3 regions of the Tardiphaga sp. 20_F10_N6_6 genome follow, and region 1 is predicted to be linked to each of the others. Evidence: riboswitches for the same ligand, from Rfam matches in the RefSeq annotation. Region 1 holds a riboswitch; each other region holds the start of a gene.
What was found. A riboswitch is a leader RNA that binds a small molecule or an ion and turns the genes downstream of it on or off. The one in region 1 is predicted to bind cobalamin.
Positions count from the first base shown of each region.

Region 2: another riboswitch for cobalamin. It lies ahead of AB7813_RS21195 (TonB-dependent receptor); the one in region 1 lies ahead of AB7813_RS11695 (DUF1636 family protein).
Region 3: another riboswitch for cobalamin. It lies ahead of AB7813_RS25630 (ribonucleoside-diphosphate reductase subunit alpha); the one in region 1 lies ahead of AB7813_RS11695 (DUF1636 family protein).

Region 1 covers NZ_CP197239.1:2,396,722-2,404,358, reverse strand. Annotated here, with positions in the region: gene cobS (adenosylcobinamide-GDP ribazoletransferase) at 1-640, opposite strand, end outside; gene cobT (nicotinate-nucleotide--dimethylbenzimidazole phosphoribosyltransferase) at 641-1,696, opposite strand; cobalamin riboswitch at 1,796-1,986, shown strand; gene AB7813_RS11695 (DUF1636 family protein) at 2,096-2,545, shown strand; gene cobU (bifunctional adenosylcobinamide kinase/adenosylcobinamide-phosphate guanylyltransferase) at 2,542-3,072, shown strand; gene cobW (cobalamin biosynthesis protein CobW) at 3,073-4,086, shown strand; gene cobN (cobaltochelatase subunit CobN) at 4,102-7,637, shown strand, end outside.
Region 2 covers NZ_CP197239.1:4,395,238-4,402,874, forward strand. Annotated here, with positions in the region: gene AB7813_RS21190 (PepSY domain-containing protein) at 56-1,504, opposite strand; gene AB7813_RS21195 (TonB-dependent receptor) at 1,507-3,774, opposite strand; cobalamin riboswitch at 3,881-4,070, opposite strand; gene AB7813_RS21200 (alkaline phosphatase D family protein) at 4,216-5,769, shown strand; gene typA (translational GTPase TypA) at 6,002-7,637, shown strand, end outside.
Region 3 covers NZ_CP197239.1:5,352,191-5,359,827, forward strand. Annotated here, with positions in the region: gene ftsH (ATP-dependent zinc metalloprotease FtsH) at 1-580, shown strand, start outside; gene AB7813_RS25610 (glycosyltransferase family 87 protein) at 747-1,943, shown strand; gene AB7813_RS25615 (HD domain-containing protein) at 1,915-2,556, opposite strand; gene AB7813_RS25620 (GlxA family transcriptional regulator) at 2,723-3,688, shown strand; gene AB7813_RS25625 (hypothetical protein) at 3,695-3,880, opposite strand; cobalamin riboswitch at 4,070-4,284, shown strand; gene AB7813_RS25630 (ribonucleoside-diphosphate reductase subunit alpha) at 4,404-7,337, shown strand; gene AB7813_RS25635 (ribonucleotide-diphosphate reductase subunit beta) at 7,483-7,637, shown strand, end outside.

The DNA of each region.
Region 1 (7,637 bases):
GCGCTGCGCCGAGCAGAAGACCCGCAAAAAGCGATGCGACCGAGACGAGCGCAAGCGGGATTGCTGCAAGCACAACCACACCAAGTGCAAACAACGATTCCTTAAATCGCACGGGCGCCTCGGCGTAAGTGACCTTCATCGCACTGGTATCGCCGCTATAGGGCAGGCGGTTCATCACGAAGGCCGGCATGGCGCGCGCTGCGGCGTGGACGGCGATCAGCGCTGCCGCACCTGCCCACAGCGGCAATATGGCGAGCGCCGCGATGCGCAGCGCCACGCCGAGGCCGAGTGCCAGCGCCCCGTAAGTGCCGATGCGGCTGTCCTTCATGATCGCGAGGCGCTTCTCGACGGTCCAGCCTCCGCCGAAACTGTCGGCCGTATCGGCAAGGCCGTCTTCATGCAGCGCGCTGGTCAGAGCGATGCTTGCCGTGATTGCCAGCAGGGCGGAAATCAGCGGTGACCAGAATTCGCCGGCAACGAGAAACACGATTGCGGATGCAGCACCGATGCCGGCGCCGACCATCGGAAAATACTTCATTGCACGCGCAAGCCAGTCAGCATCCTGCGCGTCGCCAGTTGCCGGTACCGGCAGCACCGTCAGGAAACGGATCGCATTCAAAAGATGCGGATCCAGCCTCATCTAGATCTTTCCGGCCAGCACGTCGTCGAGGCTCGCAACGTCGGTCAGCATGCGCGCGGCAGCACGGACCAGCGGCACCGCAAGCAGCGCGCCGGTGCCTTCACCGAGCCGCAAGCCGAGATCGAGTAGCGGCTGGGCATCGAGCGCATTGAGCACCATGTCGTGGCCGCGTTCAGCCGAACGATGTGCGAAGACGCAGTAGCCGCGTGCAGCCGGGCACAGACGAACGGCGAGCAGTGCCGCGGCGCTGGAGATGAAGCCGTCGATGATCACCGGCCGCCGTTGCGAAGCTGCGCCGAGGATCGCTCCGGCCATGCCAGCGATTTCCAATCCGCCGAATTGGGCCAGCACATCCAGTGGCGCAGTTGCGTCGCTGCGCGCTGCCGCCTTCGTGATCGCCGCGCGCTTGCGCGCCATGCCGGCATCATCCTGCCCGGCGCCAACGCCGATACAATCATCCAGGGGTGCCGGTGCGAGTCGATGAACCACCAGTGCCGAGGAGGCCGTGTTGCCAATTCCCATCTCGCCGAGCGCGATGATGTCTGCGCCGGCCTTGATCTCACCGACGGCGATTCTGAAGCCGCGCGTCAGCGCATCCGTCGCGTGCTCTGCCGTCATCGCTGGCTCGCGCGCGGCATTCGCCGTACCCACGCGAACCTTTGCATCGACCAGCTTCGGGTGCACCGGCAGCTCGGCGGCGACGCCGATGTCGATCACGCGCACACCGATGTCATTGGCCGCGGCGAAAGCATTGGCCGTGGCGCGGCCGGCCAGATAGGTCATCACCATCGCGACCGTGACCGCCGACGGATATTGCGACACGCCTTCGGCTACGAGTCCGTGATCCCCCGCGAAGACCAGCAGCACGGCATTGTCGCCGCGGGGCTCGCCCGGATGCCGGATCATGCCGAGCTGCAGCGCCAGGTCCTCGATTCTCCCCAGCGATCCCGGCGGTTTGGCCTTGCCGTCGATGACGGCGCGGATGCCTGCCGCGATCTGCGGATCAACAGGCGCAATGGCGGGCGGCTGCCACAAGGACTGGGAATAAGCGGGCATAGGGTTCCTTTTCGCGGCCTAACTGACGCAAGACGACCTACAAGGTCAACAGGTCCGGGCGACAGTCCGTCGGCGCGGTTGACCCCGGCGCACCCGGCAGATAGCGTCTTTTGCGATGGTCCTTCCGCGTGGAAGGTGAATAGGGAAGCCGGTTTGAGGCCGGCGCTGCCCCCGCAACTGTAAGCGACGAGCCCGCGCCGGTGCCACTGGGAATTCTTCAGAATTCTTGGGAAGGCGGCAACAGGCTATGACTCGCAAGCCAGGAGACCTGCCATCACGAACTGTGCTTTGGAGGCGTCGTCGGGGCGGGGTGCACCGGACGGGAGCGAACCGACGGCCATGCTGTCGGCGCGATCCAACAAAGCTCGTAGGCCCGTGAGGGCATGAACTGAGCATGTGATGGATCACGACAGCGCCGATATCTCTGGCGAACAAATTTCGGTCGAACCGCCGCGCCCTGTGCCGGCTGGTCCCGTTGTCGTGAGCGTGTGCATCAGCTGCAAGGCTGCCGAAACCGGCACGATCGTCGGGCCGGACATGTTCGATGCCGTGAAGGCCGCGCTCGGCAATGGGGATGCTACTGTGATAGTGCGTCCGGTGCAGTGTCTCAGCGTCTGCAAACGGCCGGCGACGGTCGCGGTGACGAGTCCCGATGGCTACACGTTCCTGTTCGGCGATCTGCAGACCGACAGCGGCAGCGCGGCGCTGGTGTCTTTCGTGGAGTCCTATCAGAAGGCCGACTACGGTCTTGTACCGTGGCGGGAACGCGCCGAGGTGTTGCGCAAGGGTATGGTCGCGCGCGTGCCGCCATTGCGCTGGTCACCCGAAGACGGACGTGCTCCGAAATGACCGCGGCCTCCACCACGTTGGTGCTGGGCGGCGCGCGCTCCGGCAAGTCGTCCTTCGCCGAGAAACTGGTCGATGGTATAGGCCTGACGAAAATCTATCTGGCCACGGCAACGGCCGGCGATGACGAGATGCACGCCCGCATCGCGCAGCATCGCAGGCAGCGCGGAGAAAGCTGGATCACCTTGGAAGAGCCGCTGGCGCTTGTCGATGCGCTGACGCGCGAGGCGACGGTGGGGCGCGTCGTGCTGGTGGATTGCCTGACACTGTGGCTGTCGAACCTGATGTTGGCCGAGCGCGATCCAGAGATTGAAGCGAAGCGCCTCGTGCGTTTTCTCGATGTCTCGCGCTATCCGATCGTGTTCGTGTCCAACGAAGTCGGCCTCGGTCTCGTGCCGGAGACGCCACTCGGACGCGCTTTTCGCGATGCGCAGGGGCGGCTCAACCAAATCATCGCGGCCGCCGTGCCGAATGTTGCTTTCATTGCCGCCGGGCTTCCGCTCTGGCTCAAGCGTTCCCAGGAGAATTGAATGTCCCGCGTTCCCGTCACCGTCCTCACCGGATTTCTCGGCGCCGGCAAGACCACGCTGCTGCGCTCGCTGCTGACCCAGGCCGATGGCCGCCGCATCGCCGTGATCGTCAATGAGTTCGGCGATGCCGGTTTCGATGGCGGTCTGGTCGAGGAATGCGCGGCAAAAGCCTGTGCGCCCGGCGATATCGTCGAGCTTACCAATGGCTGCATCTGCTGCACCGTCGCCGACGACTTCGTGCCGACCATGGATAAGCTGCTGTCGCGCGAGCGTCCGCTCGATGCCATCGTCATCGAGACCTCCGGCCTCGCGCTGCCGCAGCCGCTGTTGAAGGCCTTTGCCTGGCCGGCGGTGAAGACTCGCGCCACTGTCGATGGCGTCGTCACTGTCGTCGACGCACTGGCGCTCTCTGAAGGCCGTGTCACGCTGGACGAAGACGCTGTTGCCGAACAGCGCGCCAAGGACGAAGGCATCGAACACGACGACCCAATCGAGGAAGTGTTCGAGGACCAGCTCGCTTGCGCTGATCTGGTGGTTTTGTCGAAGAGCGATCTCGTCGCTCCGGAAAAACTCGCCGAGATTGAGACCAAGCTCAAAGCCGTGCTGCGTCCCGGCGTGAGCATCGTGCGCTCCAAGGGCGATCTCGCGCCATCGGTGCTGATCGGCCTCAATGCCGCCGCCGAGGACGATATGGCTGCCCGCGTCGGTCATCACGGCGAGGAAGAAGAACACGACCATGACGACTTCGACAGCATCGTCGTCAAACCCACCGCTGCTGCGAGCATCGACGCGATGCGTGCACGCATCAGTGACGCGCTTGGCCTCGACGGCGTGCTGCGCGTGAAGGGTCATGCACGCATTACGGACAAGCCCGCGCCGATCGTGGTGCAGGCCGTCGGCGCTCGCGTTGAACTCGCCTTCGCCCGGCCAGACGTGATGCAGGCCGAGCATCTGGTGGTCATCGGCCTCAAGGGATTCGACGGCGACGCCGTGCGAAAGGCACTCGCCGGGTAACGCAGGTTCACCCGCATGCATCTGAAGCTCGATACCTCCGGCAGCATTGACGACGGCGACGTCGCCCGCGATCTCGGGCAGGACACCGCCGATATCGTCGTGCTGTCGGCGGCGGACAGCGATCTGGCGGCGTTCGGCGCCGCACATGCGATGCTGCCGGGCGACTTTCCCAGCGTGCGCTTCACCAACATGCTGGCGCTCGGTCATCCCGCGTCGGTCGATCTCTATGTCGAGCGCACGCTGGCTGAGGCGAAGATCGTGGTGCTGCGCATGCTCGGCGGTATCAGCTATTGGCCGCATGGCGTCGAAAGCCTGCGCAGCGATGCGCTGAGCCGCGGCGCCAAATTCGCCTGCCTGCCCGGCGAGATGGACTGGAATGCCGAGCTGGCCGCGCACGGCACTGTCAGCAGCGATGAAACGCACGCGCTGTGGCGCTATTGCAGCGAGGGCGGCGTCGACAACGCGCAGCTGGCACTGCGCTATGCCGCACATCTGATCGGCCATGGTGAGGAGCCGCCTGTTGCGCGGCCGATGCCTTCGGCCGGCTTCTGGCCGGGTGAACCCGCGGGGGATAACCGGCCGAATGCGATTGTGATCTTCTACCGCGCACTGGTGGCCGGCGGCGATACTGCGGCAATTGATGCATTACGTCTGTCGCTCGACGCGCGCGGCCTCAACACCGTCTGCCTCTATGTGACCAGCCTGAAGGATGAGCGCTCCGCGGCTTTCCTGCGCGCCGCGCTTGCGGCCTATCCGCCCGATATCATCATTAACGCGACGGCCTTCGCCACTGCGACCGCGCATGACGATGCCGGCGTGTTGTCGGCGTCAGGCTGTCCGATTCTGCAGGTCGCGCAGGCCGGCATCTCGCGCGCCAGCTGGGAAGCCTCTACTCGCGGCCTGACGCCGCGCGATCTGGCGATGCATGTGGTGTTGCCGGAAGTCGATGGCCGCATCTTCGCCAACGCCATCGCCTTCAAGGAACGTGGCGCCAGCGACGGCGGCTTTGCGCCGACAACATTGCAGCCGGTGCAGGATCGGATTGATGCGACCGCCGATCTGGCGCGCGCCTGGGTGCGCTTGCGCCGCGCTGCGGCGTGCGAACGTCGCGTCGCGCTGATCCTTGCGAACTATCCAAATCGCGATGGTCGTCTCGCCAATGGCGTCGGCCTCGATACGCCGCAGAGCCTGATCGATGTGATCGCCGCGATGTGCGAAGCCGGCTACGGCACTGGTGACGCACCTGACACGACGACCGCCATGATGCAGCTGTTGCAACAAGGTCCAACGAATGCGCTTGCCGGTCGCGCCGAGCGAAGCGGTGGCGTGACTTGGCCGTTAGCTGATTATAACGCGGCCTTTGCGACGCTGCCGACCAATGTGCGGCTTGCTATTGAGTCACGCTGGGGCAAAGCTGAGAACGATCCGCATGTGGTCGATGGTGCCTTCCGTCTCGGCCTGCATCGTTTCGGCAATATCACCGTCGGTGTGCAGCCGGCACGCGGTTACAATATCGATCCCAAGAGCACCTATCACGACCCCGATCTGGTACCGCCGCATCACTATCTCGCATTTTATCTCTGGCTGCGCCGTGGCTTTGACACCCATGCAGTGGTGCATCTCGGCAAACACGGCAATCTCGAATGGCTGCCGGGGAAAAGCGCCGGTCTGTCGGCCGATTGTCTGCCCGATGCCGTACTCGGTCCGCTGCCGCATCTCTATCCGTTCATCGTCAACGATCCCGGCGAGGGTATTCAGGCCAAGCGCCGCACCTCCGCCGTGATCATCGATCACCTAACGCCACCGATGACGCGGGCCGAATTGCACGACGATCTGGCGCGGCTGGAGAACTTGGTCGACGAATATGCCATGGCGACCGATCTCGATCCCAAGCGCGCTGCCGTGATCGCCGAAGACATCCTGTCGCTCGCCCGCGCGCAGCAGATTGATGCCGACGTCAATGTCACCCGCGACACGCCGACGGGCGAGGCGCTGCGCGCGCTCGACGCCCATCTGTGCGATCTCAAGGAAATGCAGATCCGCGACGGATTGCACATCTTTGGCCGCGTGCCCGAGGACGCGCAGCGCAATGATCTCCTTGTGTCCATCGCGCGCCTACCGCGCTCGGACATCAAGCCGCAGGATGCGTCACTGCATCGCGCACTAGCTGCCGATCTCGGGCTTGGTGCGTTCGATCCGCTCACCCGCGATATGGCCAATGATTATCTCGGCCCGCGCCCCGGCGTTCTTGCCGATGTCAGCGATGCAGTGTGGCGCACCACAGGTGACACCGTCGAACGGATCGAAGGGCTGGCGCTGCAATTGGTCTCCGGCGAGCTGCCCTGCGATCCCACCTGGACGCGCGCCACCGATGTGCTCGGCTGGATCACTACGAAACTGCGACCCGCCATCGATGCCTGCGGTGGCGCGGAGACGGCCGCATTCCTCGGAGGACTCGACGGTCAATTCGTGCGGCCTGGCCCGTCTGGCGCGCCGACGCGCGGGCGCCCCGATGTGCTGCCGACCGGACGTAACTTCTTCGCCGTCGACGTCCGCGCGGTGCCGACGCCATCAGCCTGGCGCATCGGACAGCTGGCGGCCGAACGGCTGGTTGAGAGCTATTGGCAGGAGGCCGGCGAATGGCCGCGCGCGATTGCGCTGTCGGCCTGGGGCACGGCCAATATGCGCACCGGCGGTGACGATGTCGCGCAGGCATTGGCGCTGATCGGCGCACGGCCGTTGTGGGAGGAAACCTCGGGCCGCGTCACGGGCTTTGCGATCACTCCGCTGTCGGAACTGAAACGCCCACGCGTGGATGTGACCTTCCGTGTCTCCGGCCTGTTCCGCGATGCGTTCCCGACCCAGATGGACATCATCGGCTCTGCTGTGAGCGCGGTGGCCGAGCTCGATGAGCCCGATGAGGCCAATCCCATCGCGGCCAATGTCCGCGCCCGCACCCGCACGCTCGAAGCCGGCGGCATGACCTGCGAGATTGCGCGCCGACAGGCCACGCGCCGTGTGTTCGGCTCCAAGCCCGGCGCCTATGGCGCGGGGCTGCAGGCGCTGATGGATGAAGGCGGCTGGAGCAATCGTGCCGACATTTCCGAGGTCTATCTCGATTGGGGCGGCTATGCCTATGGCGGTGGAACCGATGGCGAGGACGTGCGAGGCGAATTCGCCGAACGGCTGAGGGGCGTCGATCTCGTCGCGCAGGCGCAGGACAATCGCGAGCACGACATTCTGGATTCCGACGACTATTACCAGTTCATCGGCGGCCTCGCGGCGACGGTGCAGGCGCTGCGTGGCTCGGCGCCGCGCATCGCCCATATCGATACGTCGCGCCCCGAAGCGCCGATTGCCCGGCCGCTGGCGCATGAGATCTCGCGGGTGGTGCGCGGCCGCGGCGCCAATCCGAAATGGATCGCCGGCGTGATGCGTCATGGCTACAAAGGCGCATTCGAGATCGCGGCCACGGTTGATTATCTGTTCGGTTTCGCGGCCTCCACAAATGCAGTCGCCAATCACCATTTCGATCAGCTGTTCGCCTCCTA
Region 2 (7,637 bases), 2.0 Mb from region 1:
TTCGTTTTGACGCGTTTTCTTCACGCGAACCGGGACCACTTCGCTTGAAAACGCTTTAGCGCTTGAGATAGCGCCAGCCGATCACGACGCCGCTCGCCGAGACGATGGTGCCGAGAATCGACAGCAGCCACACCACGATGTCCCAGGCCGGGCGATACATCAACAACAGCTGAAAATCGAAACTGTGCAGCGCATTGAACAGCCAGCGATAGGTACGCCGGCTTGAGTCGACGCGGCCGAGAATGTCGCCGGTGACCGGGCTGATGTGAAACCAGGTTTGCGCGTCGTCATCGAATTTGGCGCGTAACACCGGCAATTCGCGGTCATTGTGGTGCGCGTACCAATAAGCGTCGTATTTTCCGAGGGTTATCTGGCGTTCGAGGCGCGAATCCGGAAGCAGTTTTGTTGCGGCGTTCCAGAGGCGGTCTTGCGGCAGTCTTGCGATTTCGCCGCTTGTCGGATTGATCGCCATCTTCGTGCCGTCGCGCTTCGCGACGATCATCAGCGGCATGCCGTCGATCCATACGAAGCGCGCTTCGACCGCGGCCTTGTCCGCCGGTGCGCGAATGGCCGCAGGGATATCAGGCGCGTCGTGGCCGGCATAGCGTTGCAATACCTCACGTGGCGTATTGCGGTCGGCAAAAACGCGGCCGGGATCAAGCGACAGCCAGCCCGAGAACATCCAGGTCAGCACGAACAGCCCGGCGATCAGTCCGGTGACGTGATGCCATGCCATCCAGCCGCGATAGGGCGTGATGTTGCCACTCGCATAGCGTCGCTTGAGGCGCACGCGCAGAATGCCGATCCAGATTCCGGTAACGCCGACGATCAAACAGATGCCGGAGATCCACAGCACCACGAGTCGCCACAGCGGACCGTCCTTGCGCAACACGGTCGGATAGATCCAGTGCGGGATCGAGCCGAGCCAGTTCCAGACGCGCTCGGTGCGGTTGGTATCGAGTGCGATCTCGCCGGAGCGCGAGGAGACGTAAAGCTTGGTGCCGGCATCGTCGCCGAGTGTGATCAGATACAATGGTCGCAGCGGATCGTAACGCGCGGTGACACTCCATTGGTCGCGATCGACAATCTCTTCGAGCTGCGGTGATCGGCTTGCGGGATGATGCTGCGCGACTGCAAGTGCCTGCAGTTCGTTGATCTCGGTGATGGTACGGCCATCGACGGCGGAGATGGTTTGCCGTTTGCCGTCCCAGCCAGTCAGCCGATATACCGGCTCGTCGGCAATCATGTTCAATCGCAATTCGCGCGGATAGCGCGTGGCACCGGCAGCCTTCATCGCCTCGTCGGGAGAGAGCGCCACTTTCTCCCAGACGATATCGGGCAATGCCGCCAGCCGCTCTTTATCGGAGAGGCCGGGAAACGCGACATACATCATCACCACGCCCGAGATGAACCACATCGCGAAGAAGAGACAGGTGACGATACCGATCCAGCGGTGGCCGATATACAGCCACCGCCGGAGTGTGCGTGTCAGCTTGCGTGACAAGTTCAGAATTTCACGTTGACAGCGAGTTGGGCGGTGCGTGGCATGCCGAGCATCCACTGATTGTCGCTGTAGCTCGACGTCGCGTAGATCTTGTCGAACAGGTTGTAAACGCGCAGCGACACCGTGGTGTTGACGTCCGGCTTCCATTGCAGGCCGGCATTCACAACTGTGTAGCTCGGCATTTCCAGCGTATTCGCGTTGTCTGCATAGGTCTTGCCGACAATCTGCACGCCGGCATTGGCCGACCAGTTTGGCGCAAAGCCCCATGTTGCCCAGATATTGGAGACGTTCTGCGGGACATTGATCGGGACGTTGCCGGCAAAATTCACGCCGCTGGCCTGCAGGAAGTCGTCATACTTTGCGCGCAGGAGCGCGGTGTTGGCATCGATGCGCCAGCCGTATTCGAGCACGAGACCGATCGAGGCCTCGACACCGCGCGATGACTGCTGGCCGACCTGCTGAACCGCTCCGCCGCTACCGGGAACGACGGCCAGCAGATTGTTCTTCACGATCTCATAGGCAGCGAGCGTCCACTCGCCGCGGCCGCCCCAGAACGACTGCTTGACGCCGATCTCGGCCTGTTTGCCGGTCGCGAGGTCAAACTTCGCATTGGCGTTACTCGCCGAGATCAAGCCGCCGATGGTATCGACCGCCGTCGAATACTGGCCATAGAAAGCAAGGTTCTGAATCGGCGTATAGACGACGCCGGCGCGCCACGAGGTCGCCGAATAGTCCCGGGTGTAGCTGTTGGCGGGGGTGCGATAGTCGGTTCGTTCGACGGTCGGTTGGTCCTGGCGGACGCCGGCGATCAGCGACAATTGTTCGGTGACGGCCAGTCGGTTCTCGGCGAAGAATGCGTACTGATTGGCGACGCTCTTGAAGCCGGGAATCGTCGGGTCCGGGCTGCTGAACAGGCCGGGATCGAAATTATACGGATTGACCGATGAGGACCCGCTAAACGGCGAATTGTTGGTGTGCTTGAAGTCGATGCGGTTAACGTCGAAGCCCGCCACGAAGGTGTTGACCATGCCGAACAGATGGCCCTCGAAGGTGGCGTCCATGCGGTCGCCGATCTGCTGCTGCTGGTGGAAGATCTCGAGATAATCGCCGCGATCGATCAGGCCGGTGCCGGAATTGAAGCCGTAGATCTCGACCTCCTTCCAGTGGCGCTTCGCATACATGTAATAGAGCGTGTTGCGCAGGGTGATGCCGTCGGCCACCTGCCACTCGGTCTTCACCTGGCTCCAACTGTCCTGATAGCGGATGTTGCTGTCGCTGACATTGTAGTTCTTGAAGCGGATCGCCTCATTGAGCTGGCCGTTAATCAGCGGCGTGCCGAAATATTTTGATGGATGGCGGTCGCCATAGTCGGTGGAGAGCGTCCAGGTGATGTCCTCGGTCTGCTTGATCTGCACGGCGGCGTGCAGCGCGATGTTCGAGGTGTTGTCGCGATCGACCCAACCATCGGACGCGTTGCCGGTGACGGCGATACGATAGGCGACGTCCTTGCTGACCGGGCCGCCGCTATCGAGAGCGATGCGGCGCGTCATGTTGCTGTCCAGAGAGATTTCGGCCTGGTTGCGTGGCACCCAGAGCGGCAGTTTCGAAATCACGTTGATAGCGCCGCCGATGGCGCCTTCGCCATACATGACGGAGGCGGGGCCGCGCAGCACTTCGATCTTCTCGGCGGTCCAGGTGTCGAAGGGGAAGTTCACCGTGCCGGAGCCGACATAGAGGCGTGTGCCGTCATAGAGCGAGGTGACTGAGCCGCTGCCGGCGAAGCCGCGGGTGCTGAAAGCAATGCCACCATTGCCGGGTTCGCCAATGGCCGTAAAGCCGGTGGCATTCTGCGTGACGGCATCGACGACGTTCTGCTGGCCGCGTTCGGCCATGGTTTCTGCCGAGATCACTTCGACGCTGGCCGGCGTCTGCAGGCGCGTGAGGCCGAGGCGGCTGCCGGTGGATGTAGTGCCTGTGAGGTTGAGCGTCGGCGCTGCGAAGACAGCGCCTGTCGGCGTGGCAACCGGCGCGCCGGTATTGGCAGCGACATTGCGCTGCTGCCGCGAGCGCGCAGCGCGCGATGCATTGCCGTTCGTGGCGCGGCGTGCGCGCTGAGGCGTCGCTGACGGCTGAACGACAACAGGATCGAGCGTCTGGCTCGACTGTGAGGTTTGCGACCAGCTTTCGCTCGGACACAACAAGCAGGAGAGGGCAACAGAATAAAGAAAGGGAGCATGTCGCTTCAATGCGACGGGAGAAACGGAGGTCATGAACAGGACTCGCGGTTACGTGGCACGTCACCGCAAACCAAGTCGCCCCGCCGCTTTCAAACAGGCAGTGTGACTTCCACCAGGACACCCCGCCCAATGTGCTCGCGTGTGACCACGACTGGCGGCAGGTCTCCTGGCTCGCGGGTCACTGCCTGTCGCCGCCTTCCCAGGTGAACACCCAGTGGCTCTTGGCGCAGGCTCGCCGCTTACAGTTGCGGGGGCAGCCGCGGAATCGGGGGATCCCCCTCACCGCATTCCCTTTTGATCCCCGAAGGGAACCGTCGCGTTCACGTTAAGGTGAAATTTCCAAATGTGTCAATCAAGCTGCCAATCATTCGCAGCTTGCTTTGGCGGGTGTTGATATTGCGCATCACCTGTCATCGCAGCGTCAAGCGATCTGCCTAGAGCCACTGGTGCCAGAGCCAGGATCAGGAGTTCGCCATGGCGCTACATATTTCCCGTCGTCGCTTCCTCGCGCACTCAGCCGCAGCAGGCGCAAGCTTCCTGGCGATGCCTTACCTCAGCCGTGCGGCGGATCGTCCGGTGGTGTCGCATGGCGTGCAGTCCGGCGATGTCGGGACGAGCAGTGGCATGATCTGGTCGCGCGCCGATCGTCCGGCGCAGATGATGGTGGAAGTCGCCACCACCGAATCCTTCAGCAATGCGCGCGCCTTGCCGCCGATTGCAGCGCTGCCCGAGAGCGATTTCACGGCGAAGCTGCTGCTCGATAATCTGCCGGCCGGGCAGGACATCTTCTACCGCGTCAAATTCCGCGATCTCTCGCATACCGACATCGTCGGCGAGCCCGTGATCGGCCGCTTCCGCACCGCGCCGGCGGATCGCCGCGATGTGTCCTTTGTCTGGGGCGGCGATGTCGCCGGCCAGGGCTGGGGTATCAATGCTGACGATGGCGGCATGGTCACCTTCGCCACCATGCGAAAGCACAACCCGGATTTCCTGATCCATTCCGGCGATACGATCTACGCCGATGGTCCGATCCTGCCTGAAACGAAACTGCCTGACGGCGCGATCTGGAAGAACACCATCACGGTGCCGGAGAAGGCGAAGGTCGCCGAAACGCTCGATGAATTCCGCGCCGCGCACAAATACAATCTACTCGACGACAATGTCCGCGCATTCAATGCGCAGGTGCCGATCTTCGGCCAGTGGGACGATCACGAGGTCACCAACAACTGGTCGCTCTCGAAGCAGTTGCCGTCGTCTTACAAGGAGCGCGACATCACGCTACTGGCTGCGCGCGGCGCGCGTGCCTTTCACGAGATGTATCCGATCTCGGTCAATCTGACCGAACACGGCCGGGTCTATCGCACGCTCAATTACGGCCCGCATCTCGATGTCTTCATGCTGGACGAGCGCAGCTATCGCGGGCCCAACGGCCCGAATCTGCAGGAGAGCTATGGTCCGGATGCGTATTTCATCGGCCCGGAGCAGATGGCCTGGCTGAAGCGCGCCCTGATGGCGTCGAAGGCGACCTGGAAGGTCATCGCCTCCGACATGCCGATCGGCCTCGTCGTCTATGACAACGCTGCCGACAAAACCGGGTCTGAGGCCATTGCGCAGGGCGACGGGCCAGTGCGGGGCCGCGAGCTGGAAATTGCCGATATTCTGCGCTTCATCAAATCGGCCGGTATCCGCAACACGGTCTGGCTGACCGCCGACGTGCATTACACGGCGGCGCATTACTACAATCCGGAGAAGGCCCAGTTCCAGGATTTCGAGCCGTTCTGGGAGTTCGTTTCCGGGCCGTTCCACGCCGGAACCTTCGGCCCGGCGGCGCTCGACAATACCTTCGGTCCCGAGGTCCGTTTCGTGAAGGCGCCGGGGCCCGATAAGCAGAATTTGCCCCCGTCGGCCGGCATGCAGTTCTTCGGTCACGTCAAAATCGACGGCCAAAGCGGCCAAATGACCGTTACGCTCCGGGATCGGGCCGATATGGCCCTTTGGGCCACGGTTCTGGACCCGAAATTGGGCTAACCATTTGGCAGATTCGCATTGTTTTTCGGCGATTTCCCCCTATATTGCGCCGCAACGCGTCCGAGTACCCGGCCCCTTCTGGCCGGGTTTGCTTTTGGAGGGATTGCCCCAGCGCGTTTTCAGACGAGGCAGTTATCGAACGCGCTCGAGCGCAAGGCATAAGCCTTTTGTTGTCGAGCATGTCTTGTTGAACCCGCTCAAGGGCACCCAGACCGTAACCAGAAGAAGACCTATGAACCTTCGCAACATTGCTATCATCGCCCACGTTGACCACGGCAAAACCACTCTCGTGGACAAGCTGCTGCAGCAGTCGGGCACGTATCGCGACAATCAGCGCGTCCAGGAACGCGCGATGGATTCGAACGACATCGAAAAAGAGCGCGGCATCACCATTCTCGCCAAGTGCACCTCGGTGCTGTGGGATGAAGTCCAAATCAACATCGTCGACACCCCGGGCCACGCTGACTTCGGCGGCGAAGTCGAACGCATCCTGTCGATGGTCGATGGCGTGATCGTGCTCGTCGACGCTGCTGAAGGCCCGATGCCGCAGACCAAGTTCGTGGTCGGCAAGGCGCTGAAGCTCGGCCTCAAGCCGATCGTCGCGATCAACAAGGTCGACCGTCAGGACGCCCGCATCACCGAAGTCGTCAACGAAGTGTTCGACCTGTTCGCAGCGCTCGACGCCACCGACGACCAGCTCGATTTCCCGATTCTGTACGGATCGGGCCGCAACGGCTGGATGGCCGACAGCCCGGACGCGTCGCATGATGTCGGCATGAAGCCGCTGTTCGATCTCGTCATCAAGCATGTCGCGCCGCCGGTGGTTGAAGAAGGTGCGTTCCGCATGCTCGGAACCATCCTGGAAGCCAACCCCTATCTCGGTCGCATCATCACCGGTCGCATCTCGGCTGGTTCGGTGAAGCCGAACCAGGCCGTCAAGGTGCTGTCGCGTGACGGCAAGGTCGTCGAAACCGGCCGTATCACCAAGATCCTGGCCTTCCGCGGCCTTGAGCGCCAGCCGGTGGAACTCGCCGAAGCTGGCGACATCGTTGCCATCGCCGGCCTGCCGAAGGGCACTGTTGCCGATACCTTCTGCGATCCGTCGGTTGAAATTCCGATCCAGGCGCAGCCGATCGATCCGCCGACCGTGTCGATGTCCTTCATCGTCAACAACTCGCCGCTCGCCGGCACCGAAGGCGACAAGGTCACCAGCCGCCTGATCCGCGATCGCCTGTTGCGCGAAGCCGAAGGCAATGTCGCGCTCAAGGTCGTCGAATCCGCCGACCGTGACGCGATGGAAGTGTCGGGCCGCGGCGAATTGCAGCTCGCGATCCTGATCGAGAACATGCGCCGCGAAGGCTTCGAACTGTCGGTGTCGCGTCCGCGCGTGGTTCTCACCAAGGACGAGAACGGCAACACGCTGGAGCCGGTCGAGGAAGTCGTCATCGACGTGGATGAGGAATTCTCCGGCGTGGTCGTTCAGAAGATGAGCGAACGCAAGGCCGAGATGATCGAGATGCGTCCGTCGGGCGGCAACCGTCTGCGTCTGGTGTTCTACGCGCCGACCCGCGGCCTGATTGGCTATCAGGGCGAACTCATGACCGATACCAAGGGTACCGCGATCATGAACCGCCTGTTCCACGACTACCTGCCCTATAAGGGCGAGATCGCCGGCCGCCGTAATGGCGTGCTGATCTCCAACGACCAGGGCGAAGCGGTTGCCTACGCCATGTTCAAGCTGGAAGATCGCGGCCCGATGATGATCGAGCCCGGTTGGAAGGTCTACAAGGGCATGATCATCGGCGAGCACACCCGTGAGAACGATCTCGAACTCAACGTTCTCAAGGGCAAGCAGCTCTCCAACATCC
Region 3 (7,637 bases), 3.0 Mb from region 1:
GCTCGGCATGGTCATGCAGCTGCCGGAACGGGACAAGATGTCGATGTCCCTGGAGCAGATGACCTCGCGCCTCGCCATCATGATGGGTGGCCGCGTTGCTGAAGAATTGATCTTCGGCCGCAACAAGGTCACCTCGGGTGCGTCCTCCGATATCGAGCAGGCCACGCGGCTGGCTCGCATGATGGTGACGCGCTGGGGCCTGTCGGAAGAACTCGGTACGGTGTCGTATGGCGAGAACAACGACGAGGTCTTCCTCGGCATGCAGATGAACCGCACCCAGGCGGTCTCGGAATCCACGGCGCAGAAGATCGACTCCGAAGTGAAGCGTCTGGTCGCCGAAGGCTATGACGAAGCGACCAAGATCCTCACCGAGAAGCGCGATGACCTCGAAACGCTGGCCAAGGGCTTGCTGGAATTCGAAACCCTCTCGGGCGACGAGATCACGGATTTGCTGAACGGCAAGAAGCCGAACCGCGAGTCGGTGCTGGAGCCGTCGGGCCCGCGTACCTCGGCTGTGCCTCCCGCTGGCAAGCCGCGCCCGCGTCCGGACGGTGGCCTGGAGCCGCAGCCGCAGGCGTAAAGTCGACACACGTAAACATGCAAAACGCGGCCGAAAGGCCGCGTTTTATTATTATCTGTAGCTCGAATGGAGCGAGGCCCGATTCGGCGACCACGTTCCACTTAAACCTTCCTCAAACTTCCCTCGGCACTGTCGCCCGGCGCCCTTGATGCGCATTGGGGACCGTATGCCAGCGCCGCTCACGATGACTTCGATACCCGAGCGTGGCGCAATTCCGCCGGTGCTGCTGATTGTCTGCACGATCCTGACGATGCTGCATCTCGCCTTCTTCCCGACCTTCTACGGTCGCGGCTGGATCTACGAGGGTGGCCTCGGCTCGCCCACCGACTTCGTCAATGTCTGGTCTGCCGGGCGATTGGTGCTCGATGGTCATCCGGCCTGGGCTTATGACTGGGACATCCAGAAAAAGGTCCAGATTGCGGTTCTCGGTCAGAGCTATCCCGGCAATTTCGCCTGGCATTATCCGCCGCCGTTCCTGTTCATCGCGGCACTGCTCGCAAAGCTGCCTTATGCTGTAGCTTTTGCCGGCTGGGCTGCGGTCAGCTTCGTGCCGTATCTGGCGGCGATGCGTGCGATCATCGGTCGTCCCTTCGGTCTTTTATTGGCTGCGGCTTTTCCGGTGGTGATGACCAACGGCCTTGTCGGGCAGAATGGATTTCTGACCGCGGCGCTGATCGGCGGCATGCTGGTGCTGCTGCCGACGCGGCCGATCCTGTCGGGAATCTGTCTGGGTCTGCTCAGCTACAAGCCGCAATATGGTTTCCTGTTTCCGCTGATGCTGATCGCAGCGTCGCAATGGAAGGCGTTTGTCAGCGCAGGCATCACCACCGTGCTGCTGGCCGCGGTGTCGTGGCTCGCTTTCGGCACCGAGAGCTGGCAGGCGTTTATTCACTGGATGCCGATGTTCTCGCAGGCCTTCCTCACCGAAGGCCGCGCGCCATGGGGCAAGATGCAGAGCATCTTTGCCCTGGTGCGCTATTTCGACGGCAGCGAGCCGCTGGCCTGGACGTTTCAGTGGATCATGATCGGCGCTGTCGTGATCGTGCTGGTCCCGCTGTGGCGCAGCAGTGTGCGCTACGAGTTGAAAGCCGCTGCGCTGGCAGTCGGTGCGTTGCTCACAACGCCCTACCTTTTCCTGTACGACGTGATGGTGCTTGCGATTGCCGTCGGCTTCATCGCCCGTATCGGTCTCGCGGAAGGCTTTCGCCGTCACGAACTGTCGGTGCTCGGCCTAGCTGCTGTGCTCCTGATCGCCTATCCGTTCCTCGGCGCTCCCACGGGCTTTGGCGCAACGCTGCTGGTGGCAGCGTTGATCGCCATGCGCGTGCGGGAGTCTATTCGCTCCACGCCGAGTTCAGGATGATGCTGCAGAAATTCCCGCGTTTGTAGGTGGGGTCGCGGAGGTCGAGCACGTCAGCCTTCACGTTGCCAAAGGTCGTGTCCGGCTTGTGGATCGTCCCCGCAGCGAACGCATCGATGATCCCGTTCTTGAAGTCATGGCCACGCGGATGGCACGTGCACACTTCGTGGCGCTGGTGTTCGGTGAAGGCCTCATACTCCAGACCCAAGACGTCCATCTCGACGCCTGCGGTCACCAGCGCGACGACAGGCCGTTTGTGCTTGGGAATGCTCGGTGTCGTGTGAAGCGCTATGGCGTCCCAGACATCGTCGATGTCGCGCTCATCGATCCTGTGGCTGCGCAGAAAGTCTGCGGCAGCATTTGCGCCATCGACTTCGAAGCGCTCCTCCTTGCTCGCATAGGGCGCCTGCAGGCCCATGTCGTGAAACATCGCGCCGACATAAAGTAACTCGGAATCGACTTTGAGACCCTTGCGCTGTCCGGCGAGCGCGCCGAACAGGAAAACCCGATTGGAATGATGATACAGAAGATCGCTTTCGGTATCGCGCACAAGCTGATCTACCTGGCGGGCGAGGGCGCTGTCGGGCACTTTGATGCCGGCAATCGTTTTGCTCATGGGATGCTCCTTGCAGGGTTGTTGTGATGCGTCCGTTGTCGCCGGCGGGCGGTGTCCTCGCAATCACGCCGCGCCCTGCAAAGCTGCCATTCGCCCGTGATTTCCTGCGGGAAGGCGACTATCTGTTCCGTAACGCTTGGGTTCACTGCCATCGATGGAATGAAGCATCACCATGAAGACCGTTGCTCTTGCGATCTTTCCGGGCGTCCAGTCGTTGGACGTAGCCGGTCCGCTTGATGTGTTCATGGAGGCCAATGGCTTCGTCGCTCCGGGCGACGGCTACGACATCACACTTGTCGCTGCAGACTGCGCGCCGCTGCGTGCATCGAACGGCCTGCGGATATCTGCCGATCTGGCGTTCAGTGATGCGAACAAACCCTGGGATCTGGTTCTGGTGGCCGGCGGGCCTGGGCTGCCGACGGCAGAGGCTGACCCGCAGCTTACAGAGTGGCTGACCAATGCGGCGCTCCAGGCGGGGCGTTACGGTTCGGTGTGCACCGGGGCATTCGCGCTCGGCCATGCAGGCCTGCTCGACGGCAAGACGGTGACGACGCACTGGCAGAATGCGCCGCTATTGGCGTTGCGGTTCCCCAAAGCGCATGTGGAGTTCGATCGCATCTATAGTCGTGACGGCGCGCTGGTGACGTCGGCCGGCGTCACCGCAGGGATCGATCTCGGTCTCGCACTGGTCCAGGAAGATCATGGCGCGGACGTTGCGTTGGCCGTGGCCAAGCGTCTGGTCGTGGTAGCGCAGCGCCAGGGTGGCCAGTCGCAATTCAGTCCCTATCTGGTACCGCCGGCCGAGCCGGATTCACCGATTGCGCGAGTTCATGCCCATGTGATGGCCCATCTGCGTGACACGCACAGCGTGGATGAACTGGCCGATGTGGCGGGCATGAGCGCGCGGACCTTCGCGCGGGTATTCAAGCTCGAAACAAAGATGACGCCGGCAGATTTTGTCGAGGGCGCCAGGATCGACACGGCGCGTAACCGTCTCGAAGGCAGCGATCTGCCGCTCAAGGTCGTGGCCTATGAATCCGGTTTCACCACCGCCGAACATATGCGTCAGGTCTTCGTGCGACGGCTGGGCCTGACGCCCAGCCAGTATCGGGCCAGCTTTCGCGCGGTCTGATTCTGCTCAGGCGAGTTGCAGCGAAGAAATCGGATCGCTCGCAGGAAAGCTGTCCATCAGCGCTTCGTTCAGCATCTCGTCGAGGCGGCGCCGGGCGATCTGATCCGTCGTCTCGAACGCCGTGAGCGCACCGGCTCGCTCTACGAAAGCGTTGAAGTTGATCCTTTCAGTGGTCGTCATCAGGTCGCGCATCGCATCCTCCATCGGTTGATCACGATGTTCTGCGCTTCGCGGTGCTCGGCGGCAACGAATCGCATCGTGCAGAAACCGCCAACGACCCCGCGGTTTCCGCCACGCAAGCGGTTGTCCACTGAACCAACAGCCCTACCGAATTTGTTGCGTTCGGCGCCAATGCCCGCTTGACACTTCGCCGCGGGTCACACCAAATATAGACGTCACGGTCCGCCATGTCGCAAGACTTGGTGGCTAAGAGGGAAGCCGGTAAAGACGCTGTTTTGCGTCATATTCCGGCGCTGCCCCCGCAACTGTAAGCAGTGAGTCTGTTTCGATCGAAGTCACTGATGCGCAAGCATCGGGAAGGCTGAAACAGACATTGACCTGCAAGCCAGGAGACCTGCCGCGACACCAGAACGTCCATGGGCGGGGTGTCCCAGCGGTCGCTTGCAGGCAATGCCGGCGGATCTCCGCCGTGTATTTTGCAGCGTCCTTTCGGCCCCAGCCCCCATTGCTTGATGCATCACACGGGGTCTTGCCGATGCCTACTTCATCTTCTGTTTTGTCCAACGGACGCGATGCGGCTCATGCGCCGCTGATTCAATTGTCGCCGGAAACGCTCGCTGCGCCTGCGCGCGAACCCTCGATGCAGATCATCCGGCGCAACGGCACGGTGTCGCCCTTCGACGGCAGCAAGATTTCCGTCGCGATGACGAAGGCCTTTCTGGCCGTCGAGGGCCACACGGCAGCGGCGTCGCGCCGCGTCCATGAGGCGGTGGAACAACTGACCGGCGAAGTCGTGGCGACGCTGACTCGCCGCGTCGGTGAAGGCCGCACCTTCCATATCGAGGACGTCCAGGATCAGGTCGAACTGGCGCTGATGCGCAGCGAGCACCACAAAGTGGCCCGCGCCTATGTGCTGTACCGCGAGGAGCGCGCTCGCACCCGCGCCGAAGAACTGGCCGCCAGGCCGGCGCTCGTCTCCACCGCACCGGTGCTGCATGTCACGCTCGCCAACGGCACGCGCGCACCGCTCGATTCGGCGCGTCTCGCGCTGATCGTCAACGAGGCCTGCGCCGGCCTGGACGGCGTCGATGCCGCGCCCGTGCTCGAGGAAACCCGCCGCAATCTCTATGACGGCATCGCGCTGGACGAACTGGCGCTGGCCGGCATCATGGCCGCGCGCACGCTGGTGGAGCAGGAGCCGAATTACACCTTCGTCAGCGCCCGCCTGCTGCTCGACAAACTGCGCACCGAAGTCCTGTCCTTTGTCGGGGGCTCGCCGACCCACGCGTCGCAGGCCGACATGACCACGCGCTACGCCGAATATTTCGGCGCCTATATCAAGACCGGCATTGCGGCCGAGCTGCTCGATCCCGAACTCGCGCGCTTCGATCTCAAGCGAATCTCGGCAGCGCTGAAACCGGAGGGTGATCTCCAGTTTCAGTTCCTGGGCCTGCAAACGCTCTATGACCGGTACTTCCTGCATGTGCAGGGCAATCGGATCGAACTGCCGCAGGCGTTCTTCATGCGCGTTGCCATGGGCCTCGCGCTGCGCGAGATCGACCGCGAAGCCCGCGCCATCGAATTCTACAATCTGTTGTCGTCGTTCGACTTCATGGCCTCGACGCCGACGTTGTTCAATTCGGGTACGCGGCGGCCGCAGCTGTCGTCCTGCTTCCTCACCACGGTGGCGGACGATCTCGACGGCATCTTCAAGTCGGTGAAGGACAACGCACTGCTGGCGAAATATTCCGGCGGTCTCGGCAATGACTGGACCCGCGTGCGCGGTCTCGGCGCGCATATCAAGGGTACCAATGGCGAGAGCCAGGGCGTGGTGCCATTCCTCAAGGTCGCCAACGATACGGCCATCGCCGTCAACCAGGGCGGCAAGCGCAAGGGTGCGGTCTGCGCCTATCTGGAAACCTGGCACATCGACATCGAGGAGTTTCTCGATCTCCGCAAGAACACCGGCGACGACCGCCGTCGCACCCACGACATGAACACGGCCAACTGGGTGCCGGATCTTTTCATGCAGCGCGTCGAAGCCGACGGCGAATGGACGCTGTTCTCGCCGGACGAAACGCCTGAGCTGCACGATCTCTATGGCAAGCCGTTTGCCGAGCGCTATGCGGCCTATGAGGAGAAGGCTGCGCGAGGCGAGATCCGCGTATTCAAGAAAGTGCGCGCGACCGACCTGTGGCGCCGCATGCTGACCATGGTGTTCGAGACCGGCCATCCCTGGATCACCTTCAAGGATCCCTGCAACCTGCGCTCGCCGCAGCAGCATGCCGGCGTGATCCATTCATCGAATCTCTGCACGGAGATCACGCTGAACACCTCGGACGACGAAGTGGCGGTCTGCAATCTCGGCTCCGTCAACCTGCTCAATCATATCGGCAAGGATGGTCTCGACCACGCGCAGCTCAAGCGTACCGTGACCACGGCGATGCGGATGCTCGACAATGTCATCGACATCAATTTTTACACCATCCCGGAAGCGCGCCGCTCGAACCTCAAGCATCGTCCGGTGGGTCTGGGTCTGATGGGCTTTCAGGATGCACTGCAGGCGCAGGGTATCGCGATGGCGTCGGATGCGGCCGTGGCGTTTGCCGACACCAGCATGGAAGCGATTGCCTTCCATTCCATCTCGGCATCGGTGGATCTCGCCGCCGAGCGCGGTCGCTATCCGTCCTTTGAGGGATCGCTGTGGAGCCGCGGCATCCTGCCGATCGACTCCATCGAGATACTCGCGGAGGCACGCGGCGGCGTGCAGATGGATCGCTCGACCACGCTCGACTGGAACGGCCTGCGTGACCGCGTGAAGTCCACCGGCATGCGCAATTCCAACGTGATGGCGATTGCGCCGACAGCGACGATCTCCAATATCTGCGGCGTCGCGCAGTCGATCGAGCCGGCCTATCAGAACCTCTATGTGAAATCGAACATGTCGGGCGATTTCACGGTGGTGAACGCCTTCCTCGTGCGCGATCTGAAAAAGAGGGGCCTGTGGGACGAGGTGATGGTCTCCGACCTCAAATATTTCGACGGCAGCGTCGGATCGATCGATCGCGTGCCCTACGATCTCAAGGCGCTCTACGCGACCTCGTTCGAGATCGACAGCGCGTGGTTGATCGAAGCGGCCTCGCGCCGTCAGAAGTGGATCGATCAGGCGCAGTCGCTCAATCTCTATATCGCCAATCCATCCGGCAAGAAGCTCGATCAGCTCTATCGCCTGGCCTGGACGCTGGGGTTGAAGACGACCTACTACCTGCGCTCGCGCAGCGCGACGCATGTGGAGAAGTCGACGCTGAAGGGGACTGACGGCAAGCTCAATGCCGTGTCAGCGACAGTCGCTGCGGCGAAGACGGCGGGTGCGCCGATCCTCGTTCAGTCCTCCGCCGTCACTGCACCGGATCTGTCCGGAGCGATGGCCTGTTCGATCGACAATCCCGAATGCGAGGCGTGCCAGTAAGGGTGCGCCAAACACACTGACCTCATCCTGAGGAGCGGCTTCTTGGCCGCGTCTCGAAGGATGGCCCCACGCTCATGGTTCGAGACGCCCGCTGAAGAAGCGGGCTCCTCACCATGAGGGCCGAACAAATACGCAAGGAACACCCATGCTCGACTGGTCCGATACCTCATCCGCTCCCAAAACCCCCGCCTTCATCCCGATCCCGCAATCTCCCACCGACGCCACCGGTCTCGGCACCATCGATCGCTCTGGCGGCCGCGTCTCGGTGGACCAGAAGCGCATGATCAACTGCCGCGCGGA